DNA from 2 places in the Undibacterium sp. FW305-107 genome. Region 1 is predicted to be linked to the other one. Evidence: predicted binding sites of a transcription regulator. Region 1 holds the regulator's gene; the other holds the start of a gene.
What was found. The regulator LexA, encoded in region 1, represses DNA repair genes until DNA is damaged. The targets are predictions, from matches to a motif close to ACTGTATNNNNATACAGT.
Positions count from the first base shown of each region.

Region 2: a site for LexA is predicted at 2,929-2,946, ahead of ruvA (Holliday junction branch migration protein RuvA). Genes of this name have one in related genera too.

Region 1 is NZ_JBYTAV010000018.1:24,218-39,387, reverse strand. Features, by position in the region: gene AC3WQT_RS27450 (efflux RND transporter permease subunit) at 1-1,626, shown strand, start outside; tRNA gene AC3WQT_RS27445 (tRNA-Leu) at 1,915-2,001, shown strand; gene tig (trigger factor) at 2,030-3,379, shown strand; gene clpP (ATP-dependent Clp endopeptidase proteolytic subunit ClpP) at 3,397-4,023, shown strand; gene clpX (ATP-dependent Clp protease ATP-binding subunit ClpX) at 4,291-5,556, shown strand; gene lon (endopeptidase La) at 5,795-8,215, shown strand; gene lexA (transcriptional repressor LexA) at 8,400-9,056, opposite strand; gene rpsF (30S ribosomal protein S6) at 9,322-9,690, shown strand; gene priB (primosomal replication protein N) at 9,719-10,018, shown strand; gene rpsR (30S ribosomal protein S18) at 10,028-10,312, shown strand; gene rplI (50S ribosomal protein L9) at 10,339-10,791, shown strand; gene AC3WQT_RS27395 (replicative DNA helicase) at 10,958-12,346, shown strand; gene AC3WQT_RS27390 (DUF47 domain-containing protein) at 12,491-13,117, shown strand; gene AC3WQT_RS27385 (inorganic phosphate transporter) at 13,191-14,201, shown strand; gene AC3WQT_RS27380 (LytR/AlgR family response regulator transcription factor) at 14,289-15,047, opposite strand; gene AC3WQT_RS27375 (sensor histidine kinase) at 15,066-15,170, opposite strand, start outside.
Region 2 is NZ_JBYTAV010000001.1:845,303-860,472, forward strand. Features, by position in the region: gene AC3WQT_RS03915 (helix-turn-helix domain-containing protein) at 1-37, shown strand, start outside; gene purH (bifunctional phosphoribosylaminoimidazolecarboxamide formyltransferase/IMP cyclohydrolase) at 85-1,650, shown strand; gene AC3WQT_RS03925 (GIY-YIG nuclease family protein) at 1,729-1,983, shown strand; gene ruvC (crossover junction endodeoxyribonuclease RuvC) at 2,287-2,829, shown strand; gene ruvA (Holliday junction branch migration protein RuvA) at 2,961-3,542, shown strand; gene ruvB (Holliday junction branch migration DNA helicase RuvB) at 3,546-4,616, shown strand; gene AC3WQT_RS03945 (2-keto-4-pentenoate hydratase) at 4,666-5,490, shown strand; gene AC3WQT_RS03950 (porin) at 5,754-6,815, opposite strand; gene AC3WQT_RS03955 (porin) at 7,195-8,331, opposite strand; gene coq7 (2-polyprenyl-3-methyl-6-methoxy-1,4-benzoquinone monooxygenase) at 8,687-9,337, shown strand; gene AC3WQT_RS03965 (UvrD-helicase domain-containing protein) at 9,466-11,757, opposite strand; gene dapA (4-hydroxy-tetrahydrodipicolinate synthase) at 12,107-13,048, shown strand; gene AC3WQT_RS03975 (hypothetical protein) at 13,107-13,844, shown strand; gene thiE (thiamine phosphate synthase) at 13,857-14,498, opposite strand; gene thiD (bifunctional hydroxymethylpyrimidine kinase/phosphomethylpyrimidine kinase) at 14,495-15,170, opposite strand, start outside.

The sequences.
Region 1 (15,170 bases):
GCGGTGATTTTTACGCCATACCTTGGTTATCTGCTGCTGAAGGTCAAACCGCATGCAGGTGGTGGTGGTGGCAGTGAACATGAGATTTTCGATACGCCGTTTTACTCGCGTTTCCGTGCGCTCGTGAACTGGTGTGTGACCTGGCGCAAGACTACCATCGTCATCACGCTTGGTGTGTTCATGCTGGGTGTGTTCGGGTTCAAATTTATTGAGCAGCAATTCTTCCCTGATTCCAGCCGTCCTGAATTGATGGTGGAATTGTGGCTGCCTGAGGGTTCTTCCTTCAAGGCGACAGAGGCGCAAGCCAAGAAATTTGAAGCTTTCATACAAAAACAGGAGGGTGTGGAAAGCGTCACCAGCTATGTAGGTACGGGTAGTCCTCGTTTCTATCTGCCGCTGGATCAGATTTTCCCGCAGACCAACGTGTCGCAGATTGTGGTCTTGCCTAAGGATTTGAAGGCGCGTGCGGCATTGCGTCTGAAGATTATTGAAGCCTTCAAGAAGGATTTTCCTGAAGTGCGTGGTCGTGTGAAACTGCTGCCGAATGGCCCGCCAGTTCCTTATCCGGTGCAATTCCGTGTGACTGGTCTGGAAGTAACCAAGGTCAGGGAAATTGCTGACCGCGTTAAAGAAGTCATGCGCGCCAATCCAAATACGGTTGGTGTGAACGATAACTGGAATGAATCGGTCAAAGTAGTGCGTATCGATCTGGACCAGGATAAGTTGCGTGCCCTGGGCATTACTTCGCAATCTGTCATGCGTGCGGCGAATACTATCCTTACAGGTTCTACCGTTGGGCAGTTCCGCGACGGTAACAAACTCATCGACATCGTGGTACGTCAACCTGTGGATGAACGTTCTACCATTGATGCTTTGGGTAATGCCAATGTGCCGACAGGCAGTGGTAAATATGTACCATTGTCACAAGTGGCGCGTATCAATCTGGTCTGGGAGCCCGGTGTAGTCTGGCGTGAAGGCCGTGAATGGGCTGTGACCGTGCAATCTGACGTGGTGGATGGCATACAGGGGCCGACAGTATCTAGCCAGGTATCACCCAAGCTGGATCAGATCAGGGCCAGCCTCTTGCCAGGTTACAAGATAGAACTGGCAGGTGCAGCAGCGGATAGTGGTAAGGCGCAGGAATCGATTGCAGCGAATGTGCCTTTGGTGATCTTTATCATCTTCACATTGCTGATGTTGCAATTGCATAGTTTCTCCAGATCCTTGCTGGTATTCCTGACCGGACCTTTGGGCGTGGCAGGGGCGGCAATGGCCTTGTTGATACTGCAACGTCCATTTGGCTTCGTGGCCCAGCTTGGTGTGATTGCCTTGTTCGGCATGATTATCCGTAACTCGGTGATTCTGATTGACCAGATCGAGCATGATATAGGCGAGGGTGTTGCACCCTGGGATGCGATTGTGGAATCGGCAGTGCGCCGCTTCCGCCCCATCATCCTGACAGCGGCCGCAGCCGTGCTGGCGATGATACCTTTGTCGCGTTCTGTGTTCTGGGGACCGATGGCGGTTGCCATCATGGGCGGCTTGATTATTGCTACAGCCTTAACCTTGCTGTTCTTGCCAGCTTTGTATGCTGCCTGGTTCAGGGTCAAGAAAACCAGTATCTGAGTCAGTTTGTGGCCTTGTTCCTGCCAGTACATGAGTGCTGGCAGGGGCGACAAGTGGGATAAATAGGGTGTTGGTGCCGGTATTAAGTGTTTAGCGTGCCTGTATTGGGCCCGTATTTAAAAAAATAAGGCACATGCTGGTAAAATCCAGTAGAATATCGGGCTGGAGTTGTAATGCCACATACATCAGTTTTGGGCGACGCTTGAATTTCGGGTCGCCCTTTGCTTTTGTAACGGCCGTGCTCAACGTGTGGCGGCATTGCGCCGGTGAACATAAAACATACATCCCGCGAGGATGGCGAAATTGGTAGACGCACCAGGTTTAGGTCCTGACGCCAGCAATGGTGTGGGGGTTCGAGTCCCCCTCCTCGCACCACAGAATTTTTACTATTTGGACGATTTTCATGGCAACTGCAGTCGAAACTTTAGATAAATTGGAACGCCGTTTGACGATTTCTTTCCCGGTCGCTGATGTGCAATCGGAAGTTGAAAAACGTCTGAAGCAGCGTGCACGTACAGCAAAAGCGCCTGGTTTCCGTCCTGGTAAAGTACCTATGAAAATGGTAGCTGCACAATACGGCTATCAAGTAGAAACAGAAGTACTGAACGACAAAGTCGGCCAGGCTTTTGCTGCTGCTGCAAATGAAAACAAATTGCGTGTTGCTGGTTACCCAAGCATAGAGCCAAAGTCTGGATCAGACGTGGCCGAAGGCAGCCTGGCATTCGATGCAACTTTTGAAGTGTATCCAGAAATCACAGTCGGTGATTTGTCTGTTGCTGAAGTAGAGCAAGTCAAATCGGATGTGACTGACGCTGAAATCGATAAAACTATCGATATCCTGCGCAAGCAACGCGTACATTTCCACGTTAAAGGCGAGCAGGGCGCGCATGGTGACGGTGGTGCAGACCAGTCCGCACAAAATGGCGACCGCGCTACAGTAGATTTCGTAGGCAAGATCGACGGCGTCGAATTTGCTGGTGGCAAAGCTGATGGTTTTGCATTTGTGCTGGGCGAAGGCCGCATGTTGCCTGAGTTTGAAACAGCAACTATCGGTTTGAAAGTTGGCGAATCCAAGACTTTCCCATTGGCTTTCCCTGAAGACTACCATGGCAAGGATGTAGCCGGTAAGACTGCAGAATTCACCATCACTTTGACAAAGCTGGAATGGGCACACCTGCCTGAAGTAGATTCCGAATTTGCCAAAATGCTGGGCGTAGAAGATGGTGATCTGGTCAAGATGCGTACAGACATCAAGGAAAATCTGGAGCGTGAAGTACGTGGCCGTGTTAAATCCAAGACCAAAGAAAGCGTCATGGATGCACTGGTTAAAACGGTTGAATTCGATGTGCCTAAAACTCTGGTTGCCCAAGACAGCGAGCGCCTGGCGGAAATGACACGTCAAGACATGGCGCAACGCGGCATGAACGTCAATGACGTACCATTCCCTGCTGATCTGTTCAATGCACAAGCCGAGCGTCGCGTTCGTCTGGGTTTGATCCTGGCTGAACTGGTCAAAGCTAACAGCTTGCAAGCAACTACTGAACAAATCAAAGCGCAAGTTGAAGATTTCGCTCAAAGCTATGAAGACCCACAGCAAGTCGTTAAATATTATTTCAGCGACCGCAACCGTCTGGCTGAAGTTGAAGCCCTTGTATTAGAAGAAAACGTCGTTAACTATGTGTTGGGTAAAGCGAAAGTAACAGACAAAGTTCTGCCTTTCGACGAATTGATGGGTAACAACGCACAAGCGTAACAAATAAAGGAAAACACATGACAGGCATCATCCGTAATTCGGCACTGGACACAAACATGCTGGGCATGGTGCCTATGGTGATTGAGCAAAGTGGTAGAGGTGAGCGTGCATACGACATCTATTCCCGTTTGCTCAAGGAGCGTGTGATTTTCCTGGTTGGTCCAGTCAATGACCAGGCTGCTAATCTTATCGTTGCACAATTGCTGTTTTTGGAAAGTGAAAATCCTGATAAGGATATTTCACTTTACATCAACTCCCCGGGTGGTTCAGTTTCTGCAGGTATGGCGATTTTTGATACCATGCAGTTCATCAAGCCTGATGTGTCGACTTTATGTACAGGCCTGGCGGCATCCATGGGCGCCTTCTTGCTGGCTGCAGGTGCCAAAGGCAAGCGTTTTTCTTTGCCGAATTCCCGTATCATGATTCATCAACCTCTGGGCGGCGCTCAAGGTCAGGCATCTGATATTGAAATTCAGGCGCGTGAGATTCTGTATTTGCGTGAGCGCCTGAATGGCATACTGGCAGAAAAAACCGGCCGTAGCCTGGAGCAAATTGCTAAAGATACAGATCGTGATAATTTCATGTCAGCAGATGCTGCTGCGGAATATGGTCTGATCGACAAAGTGCTGGCACATCGCGCTTAAGTCACTTAACCACGTAGCTTGTCAAAAAAGAACGCCTGTTCCTTGATGGTCCGGGCGTTTTTTTATTCTGTTCTATAATGTCTCATTGCTCCCCATAGTTGCATATTGATGTCATGACGAAAGCCGTTTTTGCAGGTAATATGCAAGTCCAAGAAGCTGAGGAAATTTGTGCTTAATTTGCGTGGGCGAAGCCTGAGTAAAATCCTGTCAAGCCGCGGCTTAATCACCAGTTTCATAGATTAATTTTGTTTATTTCATATACGTATCATGCCCGATAAAAAATCCTCCAGCGGAGAAAAGTTGCTCTATTGCTCGTTTTGCGGCAAGAGTCAGCATGAGGTTAAAAAATTAATAGCAGGGCCATCCGTATTCATCTGCGACGAGTGTATCGATTTGTGCAATGACATCATTCGTGACGAAGTGTCCGAAATTGATAATATTGCCAGCGCGAAAACTGAATTGCCTACGCCGCAAGAAATCACTGATTTGCTGGACCAGTACGTCATTGGTCAGTTGGGTGCCAAGCGTATTCTGGCTGTAGCGGTGTACAACCATTACAAGCGCCTCAAGCATCTGGGTAAAAAGGACGATGTTGAACTGGCAAAGAGCAATATCTTGCTGGTAGGGCCAACCGGCTCCGGCAAGACCTTGCTGGCACAAACCCTGGCACGCATGTTGAATGTGCCTTTCGTGATCGCTGATGCGACTACACTGACAGAAGCAGGTTATGTCGGTGAGGATGTAGAAAACATCATTCAAAAATTGCTGCAAAATTGCAACTATGAAGTCGAGCGCGCGCAAAAAGGTATCGTTTATATTGATGAAATCGACAAGATTTCCCGTAAATCTGATAATCCTTCGATCACCCGTGACGTTTCCGGTGAAGGCGTACAGCAAGCATTGCTGAAGCTGGTTGAAGGTACGATGGCATCTGTGCCGCCTCAGGGTGGCCGCAAGCATCCTAACCAGGATTTCATCCAGATTGATACCACAAACATCATGTTCATCTGCGGTGGCGCGTTTGATGGCCTGGCCAAGATCATTTCCGACCGTTCAGAGCGCAGCGGCATAGGTTTTTCTGCCAGCGTCAAGAGCCAGGCAGAAAAGAGCGCCAGCGAAGTCATGCAGGATGCTGAGCCACAAGATTTGATCAAGTTCGGTCTCATTCCAGAATTGGTTGGCCGTCTGCCTGTGATTGCCACTTTGAATGAACTGGACGAGGCTGCCCTGATCCAGATTCTGGTTGAGCCAAAAAATGCCCTGATCAAGCAATATGCAAAACTGCTTGAGATGGAAGGTACTGAACTGGAAATTCGCCCGGCTGCCTTGCAGGCAATTGCCAAAAAAGCGATTATGCGTAAAACTGGTGCCCGTGGTTTGCGTTCCATCCTTGAGCATGCTTTGCTGGATGTCATGTATGACTTGCCTAGCCACCAGAATGTGGAAAAGGTCGTTATTGATGAAAGTACGATCACCAATGGTGCAAAACCCTTGTTGATTTACCATGAGCAACCAAAAGTTTCAGGTGCCTGATGGCATTGTTTGCCACGAAGTAAGAAAAATGGGGAGCTAACTCCCCATTTTTTATTTATTTTGCCTTGTTTTAATTTGATTCGAAGTACAATGGATTAACAAAACGATTCTGGCTTCAATCGTAAAGCTACCCGGAGAAGCTCTCTGAGTGGCTTTTTTTATTGTTTTTTTCCAGAATGGGCTTGTGTTTCCGCCCAGTGCGCCAACATTGTTAACCAGTATTTATGAAAGGTGCGCCATGACGACTACTCTGATTACCGAACAAACCCAATTGCCGTTGTTGCCACTGCGTGATGTCGTTGTATTCCCGCACATGGTAATCCCCCTGTTTGTGGGCCGCCCCAAATCCATTAAGGCTCTCGAGGCCGCCATGGACCAGGGCAAGAGCATCATGCTTGCTGCCCAGAAAGCTGCTGCCAAGGATGAACCTTCAGCAGATGACATTTACGAAATTGGCTGTATTGCCAATATTCTGCAAATGCTGAAATTGCCCGACGGTACCGTCAAGGTGCTGGTCGAAGGTGCGCAGCGTGCGCGCATCAGCAAGATACATGATTCTGAATCGCATTTCTTTGCTGATCTGACACCTATCGCCGTTGACGAAGGTGATGAGTCGGAAGTAGAGGCAATGCGCCGTACTATCGTTCAGCAATTTGACCAATACGTCAAACTGAACAAAAAAATCCCTCCTGAAATCCTGGCATCCCTGTCCGGCATTGATGATGCTGGTCGCCTGGCTGATACCATCGCCGCGCACCTGCCTTTGAAACTGGAGCAAAAACAAGTCATCCTGGAAATTTTCAGTGTGGCCAAACGTCTTGAACATTTGTTGGGTCAGCTCGAAGGTGAACTTGATATCCTGCAAGTTGAAAAACGTATTCGTGGCCGCGTCAAGCGCCAGATGGAAAAATCCCAGCGTGAGTATTACCTGAACGAACAAGTCAAGGCGATACAAAAAGAGTTGGGCGAGGGTGAAGAAGGCGCTGATATTGACGAGCTGGAGAAAAAAATCCTGGCCGCCAAGATGCCTAAAGAAGCCCGCGACAAAGCACAGAATGAGTTGAAAAAACTCAAAATGATGTCGCCTATGTCGGCAGAAGCTACTGTCGTGCGTAACTACATCGACACTATCGTCAATTTGCCATGGAAGAAAAAATCCAAGGTCAACAATGATTTGACGAATGCTGAAAAAGTGCTGGAAGACGAACACTTTGGCCTCGATAAGGTCAAGGAACGCATCCTGGAATATCTTGCAGTGCAACAGCGCGTCGACAAGCTCAAAGCACCTATCCTCTGTCTGGTAGGTCCTCCGGGCGTGGGTAAAACCTCGTTGGGGCAATCCATCGCCCGCGCAACAAACCGCAAGTTTGTGCGTATGGCCCTGGGTGGTGTGCGTGATGAGGCAGAAATTCGCGGTCATCGCCGTACTTACATAGGCTCCATGCCAGGCAAGATTTTGCAAAGCTTGTCCAAGGTTGGTGTGCGTAATCCTTTGTTCCTGCTGGATGAAGTGGACAAGATGGGAGCTGACTTCCGTGGCGACCCTTCATCTGCCTTGCTGGAGGTATTGGACCCTGAACAAAATCACACTTTCTCAGATCACTATATCGAAGTCGATTTCGATTTGTCCGACGTGATGTTTGTAGCGACATCCAATTCCTACAATATCCCGCCAGCTTTGCTGGACAGGATGGAGGTTATACGTCTGTCGGGTTACACCGAAGATGAAAAAACCAGCATTGCGCAACGTTATCTGCTGCCTAAACAAATCAAGAACAATGGTTTGAAAGAAGGCGAAATCACCGTGGCTGAAAGTGCAATACGCGACATTATTCGCTATTACACCCGTGAAGCCGGTGTGCGTTCGCTGGAAAGGGAAATCTCCAAGATTTGCCGCAAGGTCGTGAAAATGCTCTTGTTGAAAAAGACCGAGAAAAAAGCCACGGTCAATTCAAAAAATCTGGATAAATACCTGGGTGTACGTCGCTATGACTTTGGCGTTGCCGTTAAAGATAACCAGATTGGTCAGGTGGTCGGTCTGGCCTGGACTGAAGTGGGTGGCGATTTGCTGACCATAGAAGCCGTAGCCATGCCAGGTAAAGGTGGTGTCATCCGCACAGGTACATTGGGCGATGTCATGAAAGAATCCATCGAAGCAGCTCGCACAGTGGTACGCAGTCGCGCCAAGCGTCTGGGTATCAAGGCGGATGTGTTCGAGAAGAGCGACATCCATATCCACGTACCGGAAGGTGCAACACCGAAAGATGGTCCATCTGCCGGTATCGCCATGACAACTGCTTTGGTGTCAGTGTTTACTGGCATTCCAGTCCGTGCTGATGTTGCCATGACAGGTGAGATCACCTTGCGTGGTGAAGTATTGCCTATCGGTGGCTTGAAAGAGAAATTGCTGGCTGCTCACCGTGGTGGCATCAAGACAGTCTTGATACCTGAGGAAAATGCCAAGGATCTGGCTGAGATCCCGGACAATGTCAAAAACAAACTGGAAATCATCCCGGTCAGGTGGATAGACAAAGTCCTGGAAATCGCGCTGGAAACACAACCTGTTCCTTTGGTGGATGAGCCGGTACCAGTGGCTGCAGCGACACCTGCCACGGCACCAACTGAAACGCCTGCGGATACTACCGTGGTCAAGCACTAAATTGTTGGGCAATAAGTTGTCGAGCGCTAAATCTGTTGCTCTGAAATAAAAAACGTCCGGATATCCGGACGTTTTTTTTATGGTAGTTGCTTATCAGAACTTGCCAGTGGGCAGGTATTAATAAGTTTGAGATGCTGCCCGGGCATGATGCAAATGAGAGGGCTGAATCACGCCCGGGCTGATCTCAAACCCAGTTGCGCATGAGGCCAACAGCCAGACCTTCCAGCGCGAAATCTTCTTCAGTATCGCCAATCTTGATGACGGGGTAGTCCGGGTTTTCAGGCATCAGTTCTATCAGATTGCCAGTTTTCTTATAGCGCTTGACGGTCACATCATCACCGAGGCGGGCGACAACGATCTGGCCATTGCGTGCACTGTCGGCTTTTTTGACTGCCAGCAAGTCTCCATCAAGTATGCCAGCATCGCGCATGGACATGCCCCGCACCTTCAGCAAAAAGTCTGGCTTGGCAGAGAACAGGGCCGGATCTACGTTGTAAGTGGATTCTATATGTTCACTGGCTAGTATCGGCGAGCCGGCGGCAACGCGCCCAACCAGTGGCAGGGCCAGTTGCAATAGGGCGGGGTGAGGCAGTGCCAGTTGCTTGCCTGTGATATGGCTGGACAACTCAGATTCCAGCAGTCGTATGCCACGTGAAGTGCCCGCGGCAATTTCTATGACGCCTTTGCGTGCCAGGGCTTGCAGATGTTCTTCTGCAGCATTGGTTGAACGGAATCCCAATTCTGTCGCAATCTCGGCACGGGTAGGGGGAAAGCCCGTGTTTTGGATGGCGTCTTTAATCAGGTTCAGGATTTGCTCCTGGCGAGCGGTGAGTTTAAGCATGGCGTTTTCTAGTGTTAAGGTGCTGTATATACAAGCAGTCTGTATTTTTATACAGTAGAGCTGAATATGCAAGTCAAAATGCCTTCGATTAAGCATAAATGTGAAAAAAATACCGCACTTACTCAAAAGAACGGACTGAAAAATTGCCTAAGTCACTGATCCAATTGATCAATATGAAAAACTGGGTTATTATTGTCGGCTTTCCTCTTCCCGCACTCGTCTTGACGCCGAGGCGGGCTATTTTTATTGTCCACAAGGAGAATATATGCGTCATTATGAAATCGTATTTATCGTACATCCAGATCAGAGCGAGCAAGTTCCTGCAATGATCGAGCGCTACAAGGCAAGTGTTGTAGCCCGTGGTGGTCAAATCCATCGCGTTGAAGACTGGGGCCGTCGTCAATTGGCTTACATGATTCAAAAACTGGCAAAAGCACACTATGTTTGCTTGAACATCGAATGCGATGCTGAAACTCTGCTCGAGTTGGAAACAGCATTCAAATTCAATGATGCTGTCTTGCGTCACCTGACAGTCAAATTGAAAAAAGCAGAAACAACACCTTCTCCTATGATGAAAGCTGTTCAGAAAGAAGATGCTGCAAAAGCGCAACGTGTTGAAGCGCCTGCTGCTTAATAATTGACAAAGGTCGCGTAAAAAAATAGTGAATCAGCTGAAGCTCGTAGCCCGGATTGTGGAAAAAAGCGCATTGCGTTACACCCCGGCCGGTATCCCGATAGCTTCTGCTACCTTGATGCATAGTTCAGAAACTCGTGAGGCGAACACGGTTCGGCAGGTCGAGTTTGAAATTTCTGCGATGGCTGCTGGTGAAATATCCCAGCGTTTTACAGAAATTGCCCTGGAACAGACCATGGAATTCACTGGTTTTTTAGCGCGCAAAAATCGCAATAGCAAAAGTCTCGTTTTTCATATCACTGAATTCGGGACACATTTACTAGATTAGGAGCCAAAAATGGCATTCGGTAAAAAATTCGACAAAAGCAAATTGAAGCAAAAGCGCCAACAACAAAACCCTTTGTTCAAGCGCAAAAAATTCTGCCGCTTCACAGCAGCACATGTAGAAAAAGTTGACTACAAAGACATCGACACACTGAAAGATTTCGTGCAAGAAAACGGCAAAATCATGCCAGCACGTTTGACCGGTACAAAAGCGCTGTATCAACGTCAAGTTGACACTGCAATCAAACGTGCACGTTACCTCGCGTTGCTGCCATACACTGATTTGCACACAGCGTAATTGACGACAAGGTAAAGGAGAAAAATATGCAAGTTATTCTGTTGGATAAAGTCGTTAATCTCGGCAATCTGGGTGATGTAGTTCGCGTTAAAGACGGCTATGCACGTAACTTTTTGATTCCACAACGTATGGCTCGTCGTGCTACGACAGCTGCAGTTGCTGAATTCGAAGCAAAACGCGCTGAACTGGAAAAAGCAGCAGCAGCCAAATTGGCAGCAGCTCAAGCTCAAGGCGAAAAACTGTCCGGTCTGACCGTACAAATCACACAAAAATCTGGTGTTGATGGTCGTTTGTTTGGTTCCGTCACTAATGCTGATATTTCTGAAGCCCTGACTAAACAAGGTTTCGCAGTAGAAAAAGCACAAGTACGTTTGCCACAAGGTCCGTTGAAGATCGCTGGCGAGCACAGTGTTTCTGTTGCTTTGCACACTGACGTTGTTGTTGACGTTAATGTTGCAGTGGTAGGTGAACACGCTTAATTTGCTTTTTGCAAATTGCTGGAAAAAGCCGGGGAGACCCGGCTTTTTTCATGTTTGAGAGAAATTTTTCACTATTTATCCGTTTGTCACAAACTTGTCACAAACTCGCCAACTTCTCGTACTTTGAACGCTCTGGTCATTTGATTTAACGGTTATAATGCGCGCCATGAAAGCTGGTTCTGATCCTCAAATTGACGCTTTACGCGTTCCCCCTCATTCCATAGAAGCAGAGCAATCTGTTCTGGGTGGCCTATTGCTGGATAACGCAGCCTGGGACCGTATTGCCGATTTTATTGGTGAAGAAGATTTCTATCGTTATGACCACAGGATTATTTTCCAGTGCATGGTCAAACTGATCAATAGCTCTCGTCCAGCCGACGTTATCACCGTTTTTGAGGCGCTGACCAGTACGGGTAAGGCAGAAGATGCCGGTGGCCTGACATATCTGAATGCCCTCGCACAAAATACTCCTTCAGCTGCCAATATCCGTCGCTACGCAGAAATCGTCCGTGACCGTGGCGTATTGCGCAAACTGATTACCGTTGCAGATGAAATCTCCGGTAATGCCTTTAACCCCCAGGGTAAAGAAGTCAAGCAAATGCTGGACGAGGCTGAATCCAAGATTTTTGCGATTGCCGAAGAGGGTGCCCGTGGTGCCCAGGGTTTCCAGGCTATTCAGCCCTTGCTGACGCAAGTGGTTGAGCGCATTGATGAACTGTATAACCGCGATAATCAAAATGATATTACCGGCGTGCCTACCGGTTTTGCTGATCTGGACAAAATGACTTCGGGCTTGCAGCCTGGTGATCTGGTCATTGTTGCAGGTCGTCCATCCATGGGTAAGACAGCCTTCTCACTGAACATCGGTGAGAACGTCGCCATAGACAGCGGCTTGCCAGTTGCCGTGTTCTCCATGGAGATGGGTGGCGCCCAACTGGCGATGCGTATGCTGGGTTCGGTAGGGCGTCTGGATCAAAGCCGTCTGCGCGTTGGTAAGCTGACCGATGAAGACTGGCCGCGCCTGACACATGCCATTCAAAAGATGAATGAAGCGCAACTGTATATTGATGAAACGCCAGCGTTGAGTTCGATAGAATTGCGCGCGCGCTCCCGTCGTCTGGCACGTCAATGCGGCAAGCTGGGCCTGGTGATTGTCGATTACTTGCAATTGATGTCAGCCAACTCTGCCGGTGAAAACCGTGCGACCGAGATTTCCGAGATTTCCCGAAATCTGAAGGGCCTGGCAAAAGAACTGCATTGTCCTGTGATTGCCTTGTCCCAGTTGAACCGCTCTCTGGAGCAAAGACCGAATAAACGTCCCGTCATGTCTGACTTGCGCGAATCTGGTGCGATTGAACAGGATGCCGACGTCATCATGTTTATTTATCGTGATCAGGTGTATAACCCGGATTCTCCCGACAAGGGCACGGCAGAAATCATTATTGGTAAGCAGCGTAATGGTCCTATTGGCAGTGTCCGTCTGACTTTCCTGGGCGAATATACCAAGTTTGACAACTATGTTGGTTCCCTGTCGATTTACGGTGATAGTGAATAATTTCAAAGCAAAATGCTGGTGTTGGTGGGTAGACGCAAAGTAGTAAATCAAGACTTAAAAAGTAGAACAGTGTTGCCAGGCATGCTTGATTGCATGCGCTTGCCTGGACAATTCTAGAAATCTTATATTTTCAGTGAGAATAAAATGTTTGGACGCTTGATGCCCACCGAGGGCAAATTTTTTGAACTCTTCAATCAACATGCAGAGTTATGTGTCAAAGGTTCCAAGGAAATGGTTGCCTTGATGACGAACTTTGATGATCTGGAGATCCGTGTTCACGCGATAGAGAGCATAGAAAAGCAGGCAGATACTGTTACCTACAATACGATAGAGTTGTTGCACAAAACTTTCATCACACCTCTGGACCGAGATGACATCCATAAACTGATTACGCGTATGGATGATATTCTGGATCTGCTCGAAGATGCCGGTCAGACTATTTCCCTGTACGATATCCGCGAAATTACGCCAGAAGCCAAACGCCTGGCAGAACTCTGCCTGGGTTGTGCTGAAAAAGTGAAAGCAGCCGTCGCCTTGTTGCACAACATGGATAATTCCCGTGAAATCCTGGCGCTGTGCGAAGAAATCGATCGCCTGGAATCGGATGCGGATCACGTCATGCGCGCTGCTATGTCCAAACTGTTCCGCGATGAACCTGATGTCCGCAATCTCATCAAACTCAAAGCGATTTACGAAATACTGGAAACAGTAACGGATCGTTGTGAAGATGTTGCCAATATCATAGAAGGCATTATTGTTGAGAACGCTTAAGCGTCTGACTCTTTTATTTTGACGCCTAACAGTTCTCTGTCAATGCAGAGAGCGAACAAGGGAATTCACTTTTATGCAATCCTTTCATATGAGCCTGTACGTCATCATCTTATTGGTGGTACTGGCATTGTTATTCGATTTCATGAACGGCTTCCATGATGCCGCGAATGCGATCGCAACCGTTGTTTCAACAGGGGTTTTGAAACCCAGCCAGGCGGTAGCCATGGCGGCTTTATTCAATGTATTTGCTTTTTTTGTTTTTAACCTGTCTGTCGCCAAAACCATAGGCAAGGGCACCATTGATCCTGTTATCGTTGATCACTATGTCATCTTCGGTGCCCTGGTCGGAGCGATATTCTGGAATCTGGTGACCTGGTATTTCGGTATTCCGTCTTCATCTTCACACGCCTTGATCGGTGGTTTGATTGGTGCTGCTGTAGCTAAAGAAGGTACTGGTGCCCTGATTGCTGCCGGTCTTTACAAGATCATATTGTTTATCGTCTTGTCGCCATTGCTGGGGTTTTTCCTTGGTTCTGTAATGATGCTGATCGTATCCTGGTTGTTTGTTAAATCGACGCCAAGGAAAGTGGATAAATGGTTCCGCCGTTTGCAATTGGTGTCAGCTTCGGTATTCAGTCTGGGTCACGGTGGTAATGATGCGCAAAAGACCATGGGTATTATCTGGATGCTGTTGATCGCCGCTGGTTATTCCAGTGAGGCTGATAAAGGCCCACCAGGATGGGTGGTGTATTCCTGTTATGCTGCGATTGGTCTGGGTACTTTGTTTGGTGGCTGGCGTATTGTTAAAACCATGGGTCAAAAAATCACCAAACTCAAGCCTGTCGGCGGGTTTTGTGCTGAAACTGGTGGTGCTATCACCTTGATCATGGCGACAGTATTGGGCATTCCTGTATCGACAACGCACACCATTACAGGTGCAATTGTTGGCGTGGGCTCAGCGCAAAAAATGTCTGCGGTGCGTTGGGGTGTTGCTGGCAATATTGTATGGGCCTGGATTTTGACCATACCAGCTTCTGCTTTTGTGGCAGCTATAGCCTGGTGGATAGGCAAGCATATTTTGTAATTCCAGTCAGCCATCGCTTTAAGAAAAAGCGCCTCAGTTGAACAAACTGAGGCGCTTTTTTATTGGGGTAGGCTGCTGAGATGGAGCTTACATTTGTTTGAACAAATGTACAAAACTGCGACTGACTTCGAGTTTTTCTGTCAGTCCCTTGATTTGCACCAGATGGCGACCGCGCAGGTCGCGCACCACGCCTGAGATAGCCTTGGCGTTCACCAGAGTGGATCTGTGAATTTGCCAGAACAGAGCAGGGTCCAGTTCCTCTGCCAGATCACGTACAGGTTTGCGTATCAAGGCTTCATAAGTGGCGGTTTGCACCCTCGTATATTTCTCGTCAGACTGGAAGAATAGAATTTCTTCCACCGGTATAAGGCGTAACTCCTGCCCTATGGAAGCCTGTATCCATTGCAAGTAGTCGGGCTTGGGGGCTATACCCATTTGCTTGGCCAGTTGCGAGAGCATGGTACTCATGTCGTTGGGCTGGCTCTGGGCTGTTAACCTGGCCTTGAGCCTTTCGACCGTACGCGTGAGCCTCTCTACATCGGCAGGCTTGAGGACATAATCAACTGCGCCATGATCAAAAGCCTGTATGGCATATTGATCATAGGCAGTGATGAAGACGATATGTGCCTTGCTGCCTATATCCTTGGCTGCTTCCAGACCCGTTTTGACCGGCATGCGTATGTCGAGGAAGGCCAAATCTGGTTTATGTGTTTCTACCAGGGCGACGGCTTCTTCACCATTCTTTGCTTCATCCAGGATTTCCAGCTCGGGCCAGACTTGTTCCAGGCGCGACTTTAACTGGTCGCGCATCAGTCTTTCATCATCAGCAATTATGGCAGTAGGCATGGTCAGCGTAATTGAAATCTAGTTGGCTAATTCGTAAGGGATTTCTATAGTAACGCAAACTCCGCTAGGTTGATTAGGGGTAATGATCATTTGTCCCTTTTCTTTATAAATCAATTTCAGACG
Region 2 (15,170 bases), on a different contig from region 1:
CTTGCGCAAGAAATTGCAGCAGCACGGTTTGCTTTAATCCATCCGCGAGGCTTGACACCGATTTCCTTACTCAAATCAAAAATCATGATCAAACAAGCCCTCATTTCCGTCTCCGACAAGACCGGTGTGCTCGAATTTGCACGTGAATTGTCTGCGCTCGGTGTCAAGCTCTTGTCCACGGGTGGCACAGCCAAACTGCTGGCTGACAATGGCCTGCCTGTTACCGAAGTAGCTGACTACACCGGCTTCCCTGAGATGCTCGATGGCCGTGTCAAGACCCTGCACCCTAAAGTGCATGGCGGTATTTTGGCACGCCGTGATTTCCCTGAACATGTGGCAGCACTGGAACAGCATGGCATCCCTACCATAGACATGGTGGTGGTCAACCTGTACCCGTTCCAGCAAACTGTCGCCAAAGGTGAATGCTCACTCGAAGATGCGATAGAAAATATCGACATCGGCGGCCCGACCATGTTGCGTTCTTCTGCCAAGAACCATAAAGACGTGACCGTCATTGTTGACCCGGCTGATTATGCTGTCGTATTGGCAGAGATGAAGGCGAATCAAAACGTCGTCAGCTATGACACCAAGTTCACGCTGGCGAAAAAAGTATTTGCCCATACAGCACAATACGATGGTGCCATCACCAACTACCTGACCAGCCTGGGTGAAGACAAGGCACACACCACACGCAGCGCCTATCCGCAAACCCTGAACCTGCATTTTGAAAAAGTGCAGGAAATGCGTTACGGTGAAAACCCGCACCAGTCAGCGGCCTTCTATCGCGACCTGAAGTCCCTCGAAGGCTCGCTGGCCAACTACAAGCAATTGCAAGGTAAGGAACTGTCTTACAACAATATAGCTGATGCTGATGCAGCATGGGAATGCGTGAAGTCTTTCGCTGAATCTGCCTGCGTCATCGTCAAGCATGCCAATCCTTGCGGCGTAGCCCTGGGTGCGACACCGTTTGAATCTTACAGCAAGGCTTTGCAGACTGACCCGACTTCTGCGTTTGGCGGCATCATCGCCTTCAATCGCGAACTTGATGGCAAGGCTGCTGAAATCGTCGCCAAGCAATTCGTTGAAGTATTGATCGCGCCATCTTTCACTGCCGAAGCGAAACAGATTTTTGCAGCGAAACAAAACGTGCGCCTGCTGGAAATTTCTCTGGGTGACGGTTTCAATCAATACGATATGAAACGTGTTGGTGGTGGCTTGCTGGTACAGGCACCTGACGCCAAAAACGTCTTGCAGGAAGAGCTGCGTGTCGTCTCAAAATTGCAGCCAACTCCACAACAAATGGCTGACATGATGTTCGCCTGGCGCGTGGCCAAGTATGTGAAATCAAACGCTATCGTCTTCTGCGGCAACGGCATGACGCTGGGTGTAGGCGCAGGCCAGATGAGCCGCATAGACTCTGCCCGCATCGCCTCGATCAAGGCACAGAATGCTGGTTTGACCTTGACTGGTTCTGCAGTAGCGTCTGACGCTTTCTTCCCCTTCCGCGATGGCCTCGATGTGGTGGTGGATGCAGGTGCTACCTGCGTGATCCACCCGGGTGGTTCCATGCGTGACCAGGAAGTGATTGATGCTGCGGATGAACGTGGTGTGGTGATGGTCTACACGGGTACACGTCATTTCCGTCATTGATGTGGTGTTGAAGTATTAAATGATGTATGTGCGGCCCTGATTATTCAGGGCCGTTTTCATTCTGTATTCTCTTTTTTTATGGCTTACGTCTATATATTGGCCAGTGCTCGAAATGGCACTTTATATGTTGGTGTCACCAGCGATTTGATTGCACGTGTTTATCAGCATAAGAATGACTTCGTCGACAGTTTTACTGTCGAATATAGGATTCATCAACTGGTCTGGTTTGAACAGACTGACTCTATTCTTTCTGCGATTAAGCGTGAAAAACAGATCAAGGCCTGGAAGTGTGGATGGAAGATCAGGTTAATTGAAGAAACCAATCCTTACTGACGGGATTTGTATTTGGATATTATCTGAATCTCGCCAAGCTCCTTACCGCTGACGTGCCATAACCAATCTTAACGTCGCTCCAGTGCAGGCTAGAGCCTAGTGCGTTGGTTGTTCACTAATGCCATCCGCAAATGTGCGGCAAGTCGCATGCGACACGTATCAATCACAAATAACAATAAAAAGTAATCGCCCACTCACATAGCAACAAATAAAAGCCCACACTGATACGCTATACTCACCAGCAAGAGCTGCTCAGCAACATCAGCAAACTAGCACCAGACACCGTTACCAACAAAACAATCCATGAAAATCCTAGGCATAGACCCCGGCTTGCGCACCACCGGTTTTGGCGTCATTCATAAACAGGGCAGCAAGCTGACATATATCGCCTCAGGAACGATCAAGACCATCGATGGCACTTTGCCAGAACGCTTGAAGACAATTTTGTCAGGCGTTTCAGAAATAGTACGTACTTACCAGCCTGATTGTGCGGCCATAGAAAAAGTCTTCGTCAACGTCAATCCACAATCCACCCTGTTGCTGGGGCAAGCCCGCGGTGCGGCGATTTGTGCGCTGGTGGCGGCAGATCTGGCAGTGGCAGAATATACGGCCTTGCAAGTGAAGCAAGGCGTAGTTGGTCATGGTCGCGCCAAGAAAGAACAGGTACAGGACATGGTACAGCGCTTGCTGGCTTTGTCCGGCTTGCCTGGTAGCGATGCCGCCGATGCGCTGGGCGTGGCGATTTGCCATGCGCATAGTGGTGATACCCTGGCGACGCTGGGCGCAATTGCGCCAGGACTCGCCAAGAAGGGCTTGCGCGTCAAGGGCGGACGCCTGGTAGGCTAGCAACTGCAGAACTCATTTCATTGCAACATTGCAATATCGCAATATCCATATAATTTCCCCGTATTTGCCTCGTCAAACGCGCCAGAATCGTTTACTATCACTGCTTATTCATACAGTATGGAAGCAGTCTCATGATAGGTCGCATTGCAGGTACTCTGATAGAAAAGAATCCTCCGCAATTGCTGGTCGATTGCCAGGGCGTAGGCTATGAGGTCGACGTACCCATGAGCACTTTCTATAACCTGCCACATCTGGGCGAAAAAATAGTCTTGCTGACGCATCTGGCGATACGCGAAGACGCACACGTACTGTTTGGTTTTGGCACGGCAGAAGAGCGCAGCACCTTCAAGCAATTGATCAAGATCAGCGGTGTCGGTGCCCGTACTGCCTTATCCATTTTGTCTGGCATGTCGGTAGCCGACCTGGCACAGGCGATCACCCTGCAGGAAGCCGGACGCCTGACCCGTGTGCCTGGGATAGGCAAGAAAACTGCTGAACGCCTGCTGCTGGAACTCAAAGGCAAGCTCGGTGCTGACCTGGGTAATGCGACTGCAGCACTGGCAGCAGGTGACCATAGCGCCGACATCCTGAATGCCTTGCAGGCCTTGGGTTATTCTGACAAGGAAGCTCTGCTGGCAATGAAGTCCGTGCCCGCAGGCAGTGGCGTTTCTGACGGCATCAAGCTGGCATTGAAAGCATTGTCCAAGGGTTAAGCGATGACGATACAGACCGACAATCTTTCTTCCAACTTCAGCGAGCCGCGCATTATCTCGGCCACGCCGAGCTCGCCCAATGAAGAGGCAATAGAGCGTGCCCTGCGCCCCAAGCAGCTTGATGAATATGTGGGCCAGGAAAAGATACGTGGCCAGCTGGAGATTTTTATCACGGCAGCAAGACAGCGTAGTGAAGCACTTGATCATACCCTGCTGTTTGGCCCGCCAGGCCTGGGTAAAACCACATTGGCACATATCATTGCGCGTGAGATGGGGGTTAACCTGCGCCAGACTTCTGGCCCGGTGCTGGAGCGTGCCGGTGACCTGGCAGCCCTGCTGACTAACCTGGAAGCCAATGATGTGCTCTTCATTGATGAGATACATCGCCTGTCACCGGTAGTCGAAGAGATTTTGTACCCGGCGCTTGAAGACTACCAGATCGATATCATGATAGGCGAAGGCCCGGCAGCCCGTTCGGTGAAGCTGGATTTACAGCCTTTCACTTTGGTCGGAGCAACTACCCGTGCCGGCATGCTGACCAACCCGTTGCGCGACCGTTTTGGTATCGTCGCCCGACTGGAGTTTTACACGCCGGAAGAATTGACCAAGATCGTGACCCGCTCAGCATCACTGCTGGGCGCACCGATACAAGCTGATGGTGCGCGTGAAATTGCCAAGCGGGCACGTGGCACACCACGTATTGCCAATCGCCTGTTGCGACGGGTACGCGACTATGCCGAGGTCAAGGGCAATGGTGAAATCACCAAAGATATTGCTGATGCTGCATTGAAGATGCTGGATGTCGATGCCGTTGGTTTTGATTTGATGGACAGAAAACTGCTGGAAGCCATCCTCTTTAAATTTGGTGGTGGCCCGGTAGGTCTGGACAATGTCGCTGCAGCCATAGGTGAAGAACGCGACACCATAGAAGATGTACTGGAACCCTATCTGATACAACAGGGTTTTTTGCAACGCACGCCCAGAGGCCGGATAGCAACCCCGTCCGCTTATGAACATTTTGGCGTAACCATGCCCAGATCGGGCAACAACGGTGACTTATGGGGCGGTTCTTAATACCTTGATCTCCCCATGGTTTGTGCTCAATCTAACCAAACTTGATGCCATGTCCTTACTAGCCGAACAACATGCCTATACCTTTCTTGAGGCAAGAGCACGTACCCAACACTTGAGCCCCCTGAGTTCGCAATTTGATTTAAGTATTCACGATGCTTATGAAATCGCAAAAGCATCCGACACCATACGTGCTGCAGAAGGCGAAGTGCGCATAGGCCGCAAACTGGGTTTTACCAATCGCAAACTGTGGACCAAATATGGCGAAAAAGCCGCCATACGTGAGCCTATCTGGAGCAGCCTGTTTGACAGCACAGTGCGCTACGTTGAAGACAACCATACCTATCAAAGCCTGACAGGCGCACTGCAACCACGCATAGAACCGGAAGTGGTATTCAAGCTCGGCAGAACACCCGCCGCCGATGCCTGCATAGAAGAGCTGGCAGATTGCCTGGAGTGGATGGCGCATGGCATAGAGATCGTTGTCAGCCCCTACCCTGACTGGAAATTTGAGGCTGCCGACGCAATCGCAGCGCTGGGTTTGCACGGCACCCTGTTGATCGGTGAGCCGCGTATCTTGTCGAGCGCCAGCCGCCAGCATCTGGCTGAGTTGCTGGCGAATGCCAGCGTCTCGCTGTCTTGTGATGGTTCTTTGCTGAGTGCAGGTTATGGCAGCAACGTGCTGGACAGCCCTTTGCATGCAATCTGGTACCTGCATGGCCTGCTGAAAAAACAGCCGCAATTCCCGCCCTTACAGGCAGGAGAGATCATCACCACCGGCACCTGGACTGACGCCTATCCCGTGCAAGCCGGGCAAACCTGGGGGACAGCCTTCTCTGGTATTCCTTTACCGGGTCTGAGCGTCAGTTTTGCTTAAAAGTAGTTAAACTCGCTGCAATTAGAAACGATCCTCATCTAAAAGCGAACAGTTTTAAAAAATAAAAAAAGCTGACATGCATCATGTCAGCTTTTTTTATGCCTTACAAATCTGCTTGGGTATTACAATCAGCTTGCCTTACAGCAGTCAAAAACCCGCAATGCAAGCACCCACATCTTAATTTCAAAAGAAAAAGCACTCCCACAGGAGTGCTTTTTCAGTCTTGCCAAACTCTTTTTTATACTGAGCTAGTCAGCATAAAATTAGAACTTGTGACGGATACCAACGTTAACCAGACGAACTGTTGCGCCGTTAGGTACTGGTTTGAATGTTGCTGAAGAGTCAGCGCTACCCAGGTTGATGTTTGCGTCGTTAGTTGCGCGAGATACAGAAGTGTACAGGTTAGTACGCTTGGACAGGGAGTATGTGTAACCCAGAGCCAATTGTGTACCGTTAGCTTCTTTGATCAGGCTGTTTTGGTTAGTAGAACGGATGTAGCTGGCGATGATGTTGCCAGAACCAACTGGTACTGTTGCACCCAGCAACCAAACGCGACGATCCAGAGCAGCTGCGCCTGCGCCGTCATCTTTGATAGAAGAGAAACCAGCGTGTGCTGTTACAACGTCAAAGTTGTATGTACCAGCCAGCAAATAGCTCTTAGTTGCATTAGAGCCGTTAGCATTTTGTGCATTGCTGTAAGCCAGTTCAGCCATCAGAGGACCAGCAGAGTATGCACCGGAGAAACCGATATAACGGCCAGCTGTTGTGTTACCAGCAACTTCACCGAAGCCATAAGCCAGAGTACCTGTGAAACCGCCCAGGTTAGCTGTGGAGTATGTTGCGGAGTTGTTCATACGAACGCCACCGTGGTCGAAGTAAGCTGCAGCGCCCAGACCGGATGTGCCGCTACCTGCTGTACCGCTAGTGATACCAGTGCCGAACGGATCGAAGCTGTCGATAGCGATAAATGCTGGTGTGTATTGACGGCCGAAGTTAACCGCACCGAAGTCACCAGACAAACCTACGTAAGCTTGACGACCGAATGCGCGGCCACCTTGAGCAGAGCTACCTGTATCAGCATTGATACCCATTTCCAATTGGAAATTTGCTTTCAGACCGCCACCCAGATCTTCAGAGCCTTTGAAGCCCAGACGGGAACCGGATTGAATACCACTATCCAGACCCAGAGTAGAGCCAGCAGGATCGCCAGTGTTTTGATGTTGCAAAGCCATATCGACTACACCGTAGATAGTTACGGAAGATTGAGCTTGCGCTGTACCAGCAACAGCAGCCAAAACTGACAGAGCGATGAGTGATTTTTTCATTGATATTTCTCCAAAGGATTTCACATTGATATGAACTACATTAAGCACAGTTCGCGCAAAACAGAGCCAAAAAATTGATCGCACGAAACGCGCAAATACTTAAGAACCGACAAGACAGCTAAAAAGAAGTTAACGTATTTGACCAAAAATGGTGTCAGGCAGCCAAGCTAAATCAGCTTTTGGAGGGAATATGGGGGGATTATGTCTCGTATAAGCAACATAAATTGCATTAAAAGCAACAACATCAATGTAATTAAGGCAAGCTTGACTAAGCGAAATAGTTGCTGAAAACTTACATTATTAACACTAAAAGTGAAGCAAAAACAAAATTGCAAAGGTCGCTTACGCGACCTTTGCAAGTAAATCTAACTGTCTACAATCAGAATGCGTGCAATACGCCAACTGCTGTACGTGTTGCAGAACTATTACCTGCACCGATGATGCCCAAAGCCAGGGAAACATCTTGTGCATTTACAGAACCAGCTTTTGCATATGTCAGGGAAGCATAAGCAGTTGTACGTTTGCTGAATGCATATTTACCCAGCAAGATATATTGATCTGCTTTACCGTCGATATCGCCAGAGCGTTTGGTGTTGTAATAAGCAGTAGTCAAAGTCATTTGATCAGACAGAGTGAAATCTGCACCCAGACCTATCACAGCAATCTTGCGGCCATTTGCGTTTGGCAAAGCATCAATCTTGATATTGCCTTCTACTTTGTTGTTGGAGTAAGTACCACGCAACATTACAGATGGAGCAACTTTGAACTTGGCACCACCAGCCCAACCAGCCAAGTAGGCTGCACCGGAATTGTCTTTCAATTTGGCATAAGACAGCGCTGCACCGTTAGTGCCGTCTGTAAAGAAGCCAGACAAACCAGCATAGTTACTTGCTGTGTTGTCACCTGCTTTTTCACCGAAGCCATACATCAGCGCGCCGCCGAAGCCAGACATCAGTGGAGAAACGTATTTGATGGAATTGTTTTGACGCAGAGCAGTACCACCCTGGTTAGTACCGAAACCACCAAAGAATGCGCCTGCGTTCAGGGCGCTGAACATCACGTTAGGATTGGAACCAGCGTGTGCCAGGCTGATAGGATCAGCCAGACCAACAGAATCCACACCAACAATATTGTTACGACCCAGCGTGACGGAGCCGAAAGCACCAGACAAACCTACCCATGCCAGACGATCGAACAGCGATGTGTTATTACCTGCCTGATTAAATACGTTACCACCAAAACCGGCACCGGCTGTACCAGTGTCATTGGCCAATGTGCCTTCGAGATTGAAGTTTGCTTTCAAACCACCACCCAGGTCTTCAGAACCTTTGATACCCCAGCGGGAGGTCAGTAACTGACCAGCATCCATGGAGAATTTGGAACCACCAGTTGCTGTCTGGTTGGTAGTGGCTACAACGGCTGCGTCGATAATACCGTAGATGACGACTGAAGATTGTGCTGAAGCGGTTGCTGCAAATGCGCTCAAGACTGCGAATGCCAGTATCGATTTTTTCATTGAAAGCGTCTCCAAAATTATTAATTTATGCGGCCACACTGAAATGCTTCGGCCATTATTTTACAAATTTAGTCTTGCCAAGACTTCGAAACCTGCTGATTAAGAAGCTAGATTCCATTGAAACAAATTAAAGGAATTAGGGCAAAGAGAATTTGCGAACGATCGTTTTTAAGCAAATTTTATGTGGCGTTATCGCAACAAGCATCTACTTTCTTATTATTAGAATCTTAAGTTTTCTGTAGGTTTCCAGACTTGGTCTGATGGCGTAAATCCATATTCCTTTCTACAATAGGTCATTAATAGCTGCTTTTTATTAGCTCAATATTGCTCAACCATGGCATTTCCAAAAAACAATATGAACTTCCTAACAACATCTCCCAAGGGTAGCCTGGACCAACTGATCGGCAAGTTTGACCGCGCCCTGCGCGTGGTCAGTGGCCAGGCAATTGCCAGAAGAGCTTACCCCGGCCATGATTTGCCAGATAGCAATTTATCCGAACAGGAAAAAGCACATAGCGCAGGTTTAATGCGCGTCAACCATGTGGGTGAAATTTGCGCTCAGGCTCTGTATGACTCTCAGGGCGCAAATGCACATACAGAAGAGATACGCCAGCAATTCCAGCATTCCGGCATAGAAGAAGAAGACCATTTAGCCTGGACCGCAAAAAGACTGCACGAACTTAATTCACATACCAGCTTTCTGAATCCGCTCTGGTATGCCGGGGCCTATGCCTGCGGCGCGCTGGCCGCCAGATTTGGCGATGCGGTCAGTCTGGGATTTGTAGTTGAGACAGAAAAACAGGTGGAAGCGCATCTGGCCAGCCATATGAAAAACTTGCCCACAGAAGATCAGAGGTCACGCGCGGTGGTAGAACAAATGCGTCTGGATGAAATTGCACACGGCACAGCTGCTCAGGCTTTAGGTGCGAGCGAACTACCAGTCCCCGTCCAGGCAGGCATGAAGCTGATGGCCAAGGTCATGACGACAACGGCTTACTATATTTGAGCAACTTAGTTGAGCACTTAGTTGAGCACTTAGCCCGGCTGCCCTGTTTTTTGTACAACGGGAAATCTGATAAAAAAGCGCAGGGTGATTGATTCACCCTGCGCTCGTCTTTTTCCTGGACAGTTCTTTTATATTTTTTCCAGTTTCGCAATACTCAGGTCCAGCTCCTTCATACCGAATTTGCCGAAATTGATCTGGGCACGCAAGCTGCCACTACCGCCACCGCCATTCAGATTGACAATCACGCCCTCACCAAATTTTGCATGCTCCACATTCTGGCCTATACGCCAGCTCATGCTGTCATTACTCTTCTTGAAAGTCTGAGCGATGCGGTTGGCAGCATCATCCGGCGCTTCATCCCAGGCAGATTTTTTATTGCCGAACCAGGTAGGCTGTACACGCGGTGTAAGCCACTTCAATGACTCCTCAGGCAATTCATCAAGGAAGCGTGAACGCATGTTGTAACGGGTCTGTCCATGCAACATGCGGGTTTGTGAAAAACTCAGGTACAGGCGTTGGCGCGCACGGGTAATCGCCACATACATAAGGCGACGTTCCTCTTCTACACCACTGTCTTCCTGCGTACTGTTTTCATGTGGGAACAAACCTTCTTCCAGGCCGGTAATGAAGACTGCATCGAATTCCAGGCCCTTGGCGGAATGCACGGTCATCAACTGCATGGCATCTTGCCCTGCTTGCGCCTGATTGTCGCCTGCCTCCAAAGAGGCGTGGGAGAGGAAGGCCGACAAGGGCGACATCACCGTTGGCAGTGCTGCGTCAGCATCAATGATCTGATCGCCATTCCCGCTTTCCAGCAAGACTGCCGCACTACTGGCAGGGCCGGCAAAGGCTGGTGCTTCTTTGTTAAAACCTTCTTCTGATACGAACAGGGTGGCAGCACTGACTAGCTGCTCCAGGTTTTCTATCCGGTCCGCGCCTTCTTTTTCAGTCTGGTAATGCGTCAGCAGGCTGCTTACTTCCAGCACGATCTTGACCATCTCGGGCAAAGGCAGGTTCTGGGTTTCAAAACGAGCACCTTCTATGAGCTTGACGAAAGATGCCAATGAAGAGCCAGCCTTGCCAGCCACATAAGGCACAGCAGCATACATGGAAATATTTTGCTGCCTGGCGACATCCTGCAATTGCTCCAGCGAGCGCGCACCTATGCCACGGGTAGGGAAATTCACTACGCGCAAAAAGGCAGAATCATTATGCGGGTTATCCATCAATTGCAGATAGGCGATGGCGTGCTTGATCTCGGCACGCTCAAAGAAACGCTGGCCGCCATACACGCGGTAGGGAATATTCGCCGTGAACAGTGCATGTTCAATCACACGTGATTGCGCATTCGATCGGTACAGGATGGCGATCTCGCTACGCAAAGAACCTTCACGTATGAGGTTTTTGGCTTCGTCTATGATCCAGTTGGCTTCCTGGATATCGCTGCTGGATTCCATGACGCGCACCAGCTCCCCATGACCTGCATCAGTACGCAGATTCTTGCCCAGACGCTTACTATTATGTTCGATGAGTACGTTAGCACTGTCAAGGATGTGGCCGTGCGAACGGTAATTCTGTTCCAGCTTGATCAGGTTCTGCACCTGAAATTCGCGCTCAAAGGCCGACATATTGCCCACATTGGCACCACGGAAGGCATAGATACTCTGGTCATCATCACCGACTGCAAACACTGCACCACCTTTTCTGCTGCCCTCCCCTGCCAACAACTTCAACCACTTGTATTGCAAATCATTGGTATCCTGAAACTCATCAACCAGAATATGGCGGAAGCGATCCTGATAATGTTCACGCAGTGGCTGGTTGCGGCTCAATAATTCATAGGTACGTAATAACAGTTCAGCAAAATCAACCACCCCGTCACGCTGGCACTGGGCATCATACAAATCATACAGGCCAACCAGCTTGCGGTTGAAGTCATCATAGGCATCGACCTGCGCTGCACGCAAACCCTGGTCCTTGGCACCATTGATGAAATACATCAAAGTCTTGGGCGGGAATTTTTCATCGTCGATATTGTTGGCCTTCAGCAAACGCTTGATGAAGGATAACTGGTCGCCAGAATCAAGTATCTGGAACGTCGATGGCAAACCGGCATCGCGGTGATGCGCACGCAAGAGGCGGTTACACAGGCCATGGAAAGTGCCTATCCACATGCCGCGTGTATTAATCGGCAACATGGCAGACAAACGCGTCAGCATCTCCTTAGCGGCCTTGTTGGTAAAGGTCACGGCCAGAATACCACCAGGCGAAACCTGGCCCGTCTGTATCAGCCAGGCGATGCGGGTCGTCAGCACACGTGTCTTGCCGGAACCTGCGCCAGCCAAAATCAGGGCAGGCTGCGCTGGCAAAGTCACCGCAGCAAGTTGTTCAGGATTTAAGTTGTGGAGTAAATTTTGCATAGACGGATTATACGGGACTATGCCGGGTACGCTCCAAGGCGATCCCGGAGGGCTAAAATTTTCTTACTAGATGAAGCCTTGACAAGCTACATCCCATCCGCAGATAATCATTTCAATCGCAATAGAAATTTCATTTTCATTATGCAAACTCAAGTCAAAGATCAGTTACACACACAAGGCAACACTGCTTTGTGTATGGTCTTTGCTAAAGCCAAGAAACAGACGCTCATCTGACCGGGGCGTGCTGTCCCGTCAGGTGAGCTGACAGGATGGCAAAAACGGTAATCCTCCCTTTGCGCTTCATGTCAACTCCCTGCGGGTCTTTTTACCGGTCCACAGGAGAACAAGTATGTCCAGCAGCATCAGTAATTCCAGTAATACACATATTGAATCTGACCATCAGACCAGACGCACTGATTTTTCAGGCATCTGGGTCGCACTGATCACACCGTTTTGTGCAAGCGCAGAGGCGGAAGTGGATTTCCCAGCACTGCAGGCACTTGCCAATAAGTTGATCAAGGAAGGTGTCACTGGCCTGGTCGTCTGTGGCTCCACCGGTGAAGCTGCCGCTCTCAGTGAAGAAGAGCAATTGCAGGTGCTGGACGCCGTGCTGGCTGTGGTTCCTGCCCACCAGGTCATCATGGGCTTGAGCGGTAATCACATGGGGCAAGTCTTGCACAGGCTGGCAGCTATAGGACAGAGACAAACTGCTGGCGTACTGGTGACGCCACCGTATTACATACGGCCCTCACAAGCAGGCATCTTGCACTACTTCCATGAAATTGCCGATGCATCAGTCATACCTGTGCTGCTGTATAACATTCCTTACCGCACTGGTGTGAATATGGAATTACCGACCTTGCAGCAACTGGCCAAACATCCCAATATCGTCGCCATCAAGGATTGTGGTGGTAATCTGCAAGCCACCATGCAACTCATCATGGACAGGGATATTCAAGTGCTCACAGGGGAAGACCACCAATTGTTCACCACCCTCTGTCTCGGTGGTGCAGGCGGCATACTGGCATCTGCACATATACGCCCCGATCTGTTCCTGAGTTTGCATGCGCATATCAATGCAGGTCAGCTTGAACAGGCCAGGACAATTTTCTATCACTTGCTGCCCGTCATGCAGGCACTGTTTGAAGAGCCCAATCCTGCGCCGTTGAAAGCAGCACTGGCGGCGTCAGGCAGAATACAGGCCAGCCTGCGGCCACCCATGCAAACAGCCAGCGCAGAAACGGCAGACAAGCTATTGAGTGCGATAGCAAAACTCACCGCTATTCAATAGGGCATTGCCCGCTCAGTCCAGGCAAAGGATAATGCGGCTTCAATTATTTTCCTCTTGAATGATGATGCTACGTCCCTATCCTTTGTTTGCCATATTGGCCACTGCCATGATTTCATATAGCCAGCCAGCTGCTGCCATGACTATGCTGCGCTCAAATGACACTTTGATTTTATATGGCAAGGTAGAAGCGGATGACACGCAGCGATTTCGCCGCAATCTGTCAGGCGGTGAAGTGCACAATGTCGTGTTGACTGAAAGCCCTGGCGGTGACCTGGGTGCCGCATATGGCATAGCCCAGCTTATCAAAGGCAGGAAAATCAATACTGCCGTCCAGGGAAACTGCTTTTCTTCCTGTGCCATCATGTTCATGGCAGGTACGGAAAGGCGCATGCTAGACAGCAAGAATCTGGCACGCACGCGACTGGGTTTTCATGGGCCACACAATAAAGAAACCCGCGAAGTCAGCACCGAAGCCATACCCAAATTGCGTGAGTGGTTGTTAAAAGCCACCGATGGCAAATTCCCGGAAGAATTGCTGGATCAGGCCATGTATATTAAAAGAGCCAGTGACATGATGCTGTTCTATTATCCCGGTGCGGACAAGAAGAAAGGTAATATCCGCTTTTGCACGGAAGGTACGCTGGCCAATCCGCGCAAATGCGAGACCATAGAAGGCCACGACATCATCAGTGTCGGCATCCTCACCACGGCAGAATTATTGAAAGTTGAAGATCTGGAACCGCAAGCGGCTGCATCTGCGCCTACCAACAAAGAAGCTGAGAGCGAAATTAAATAAACCCTGAGCCCCTCACTGACGTGCAGTGAAAAGTTCTGTAAATGCGAGCGCTGCCTGTTGCGGCCGTTCTGCCATATACACGCTGCTGATCACGGCCACCATGTCAGCCCCCTGAGCAAGCAGGGGCTGACAGTTTTCCAGTGTCATGCCACCGATAACGACGTTCGGCAAGTCGAATTCCTTTACTGCATCTGCAACTACACTGGCAGGTGTGCTTACTGCATATTTCTTGATGCGGGAAGGATAAAAACCACCGAAGGCAATATAACTTGCTCCACCCATTACGGCAGTACGCGCCAGCTCCAGATCACCGTAGCAGGATGCACCCAGTATCTTGTCAGACCCCAGTTTGGTTCTGGCGTCTGCTACCGAAATATCCGTGCCACCTACATGCAGGCCATCAGCACCAATTTCCAGGCAAAGTTCCAGATGGTCGTTGATGATGAAGGGTTTATTAAAACTGCGGCACAGTCCCAGCAAGGCCAGCGCCTGGGTTTTGCGTAGTTCTTGACTGGCAGTTTTGTGACGGTATTGCACGATATTTGCACCACCCTGCAAAGCCTGTTCTGTGACTGTCACAAGTTGAGCAGTATCATCCCAATCAGGGGTGACGACATATAAACCGCTCAATGGATGATTGCCCAATGTGTTCATGATTTTTCCCTTGTACTCAATACTGGCTGGCGTGCTGGAATAAGCTGGCCTGCAGCTATCGCATACGCATGCAGCAGGCTTTGCTGTGTATAGCTTTGTGCCTGTTGCAAAGCTTCTGGCAAAGTCACTCCCCTTGCCAGTTGTCCGGCTATCGCTGAGGCCAGCGTGCAGCCACTACCATGAAATTCACCTGACAAACGCGGCCATGACCATTCTTGTGCGGTCTGCCATTGTCCATGCTGGAACCAGATGTTTTTTACCCGGGCTTCTGTTGCATGACCGCCTTTCAGCAGAACATCCGTATCATAAGCTTGCATCAGGTTTTCCACCTGCGCCTGTATATCAACAGCCAATGGTGACAGACGCTGTAACTCAGGCAAATTGGGCGTGATCAGCGTTGCCACTTTCAATAATGGCTCAATAGCTGCTATTGCATCATCCAGCGACAAACTGTCGCCGTGACCGCTGCCCAATACCGGGTCAACAATGACATGCAGATCAGCATGTTGCAGTTTCATCTTCTGGATAAAACTGGCAATCGCCGTCGCATTTTTTTTGTGCGCAACGATGCCAAGCTTGATGACCTTGACCGGTATTTTTGCCACCAGCGTCATTGCCTGCTGCAAGATGATTTGCACATCGACTGCATGCACGGCATAAGCGTGATCGTTA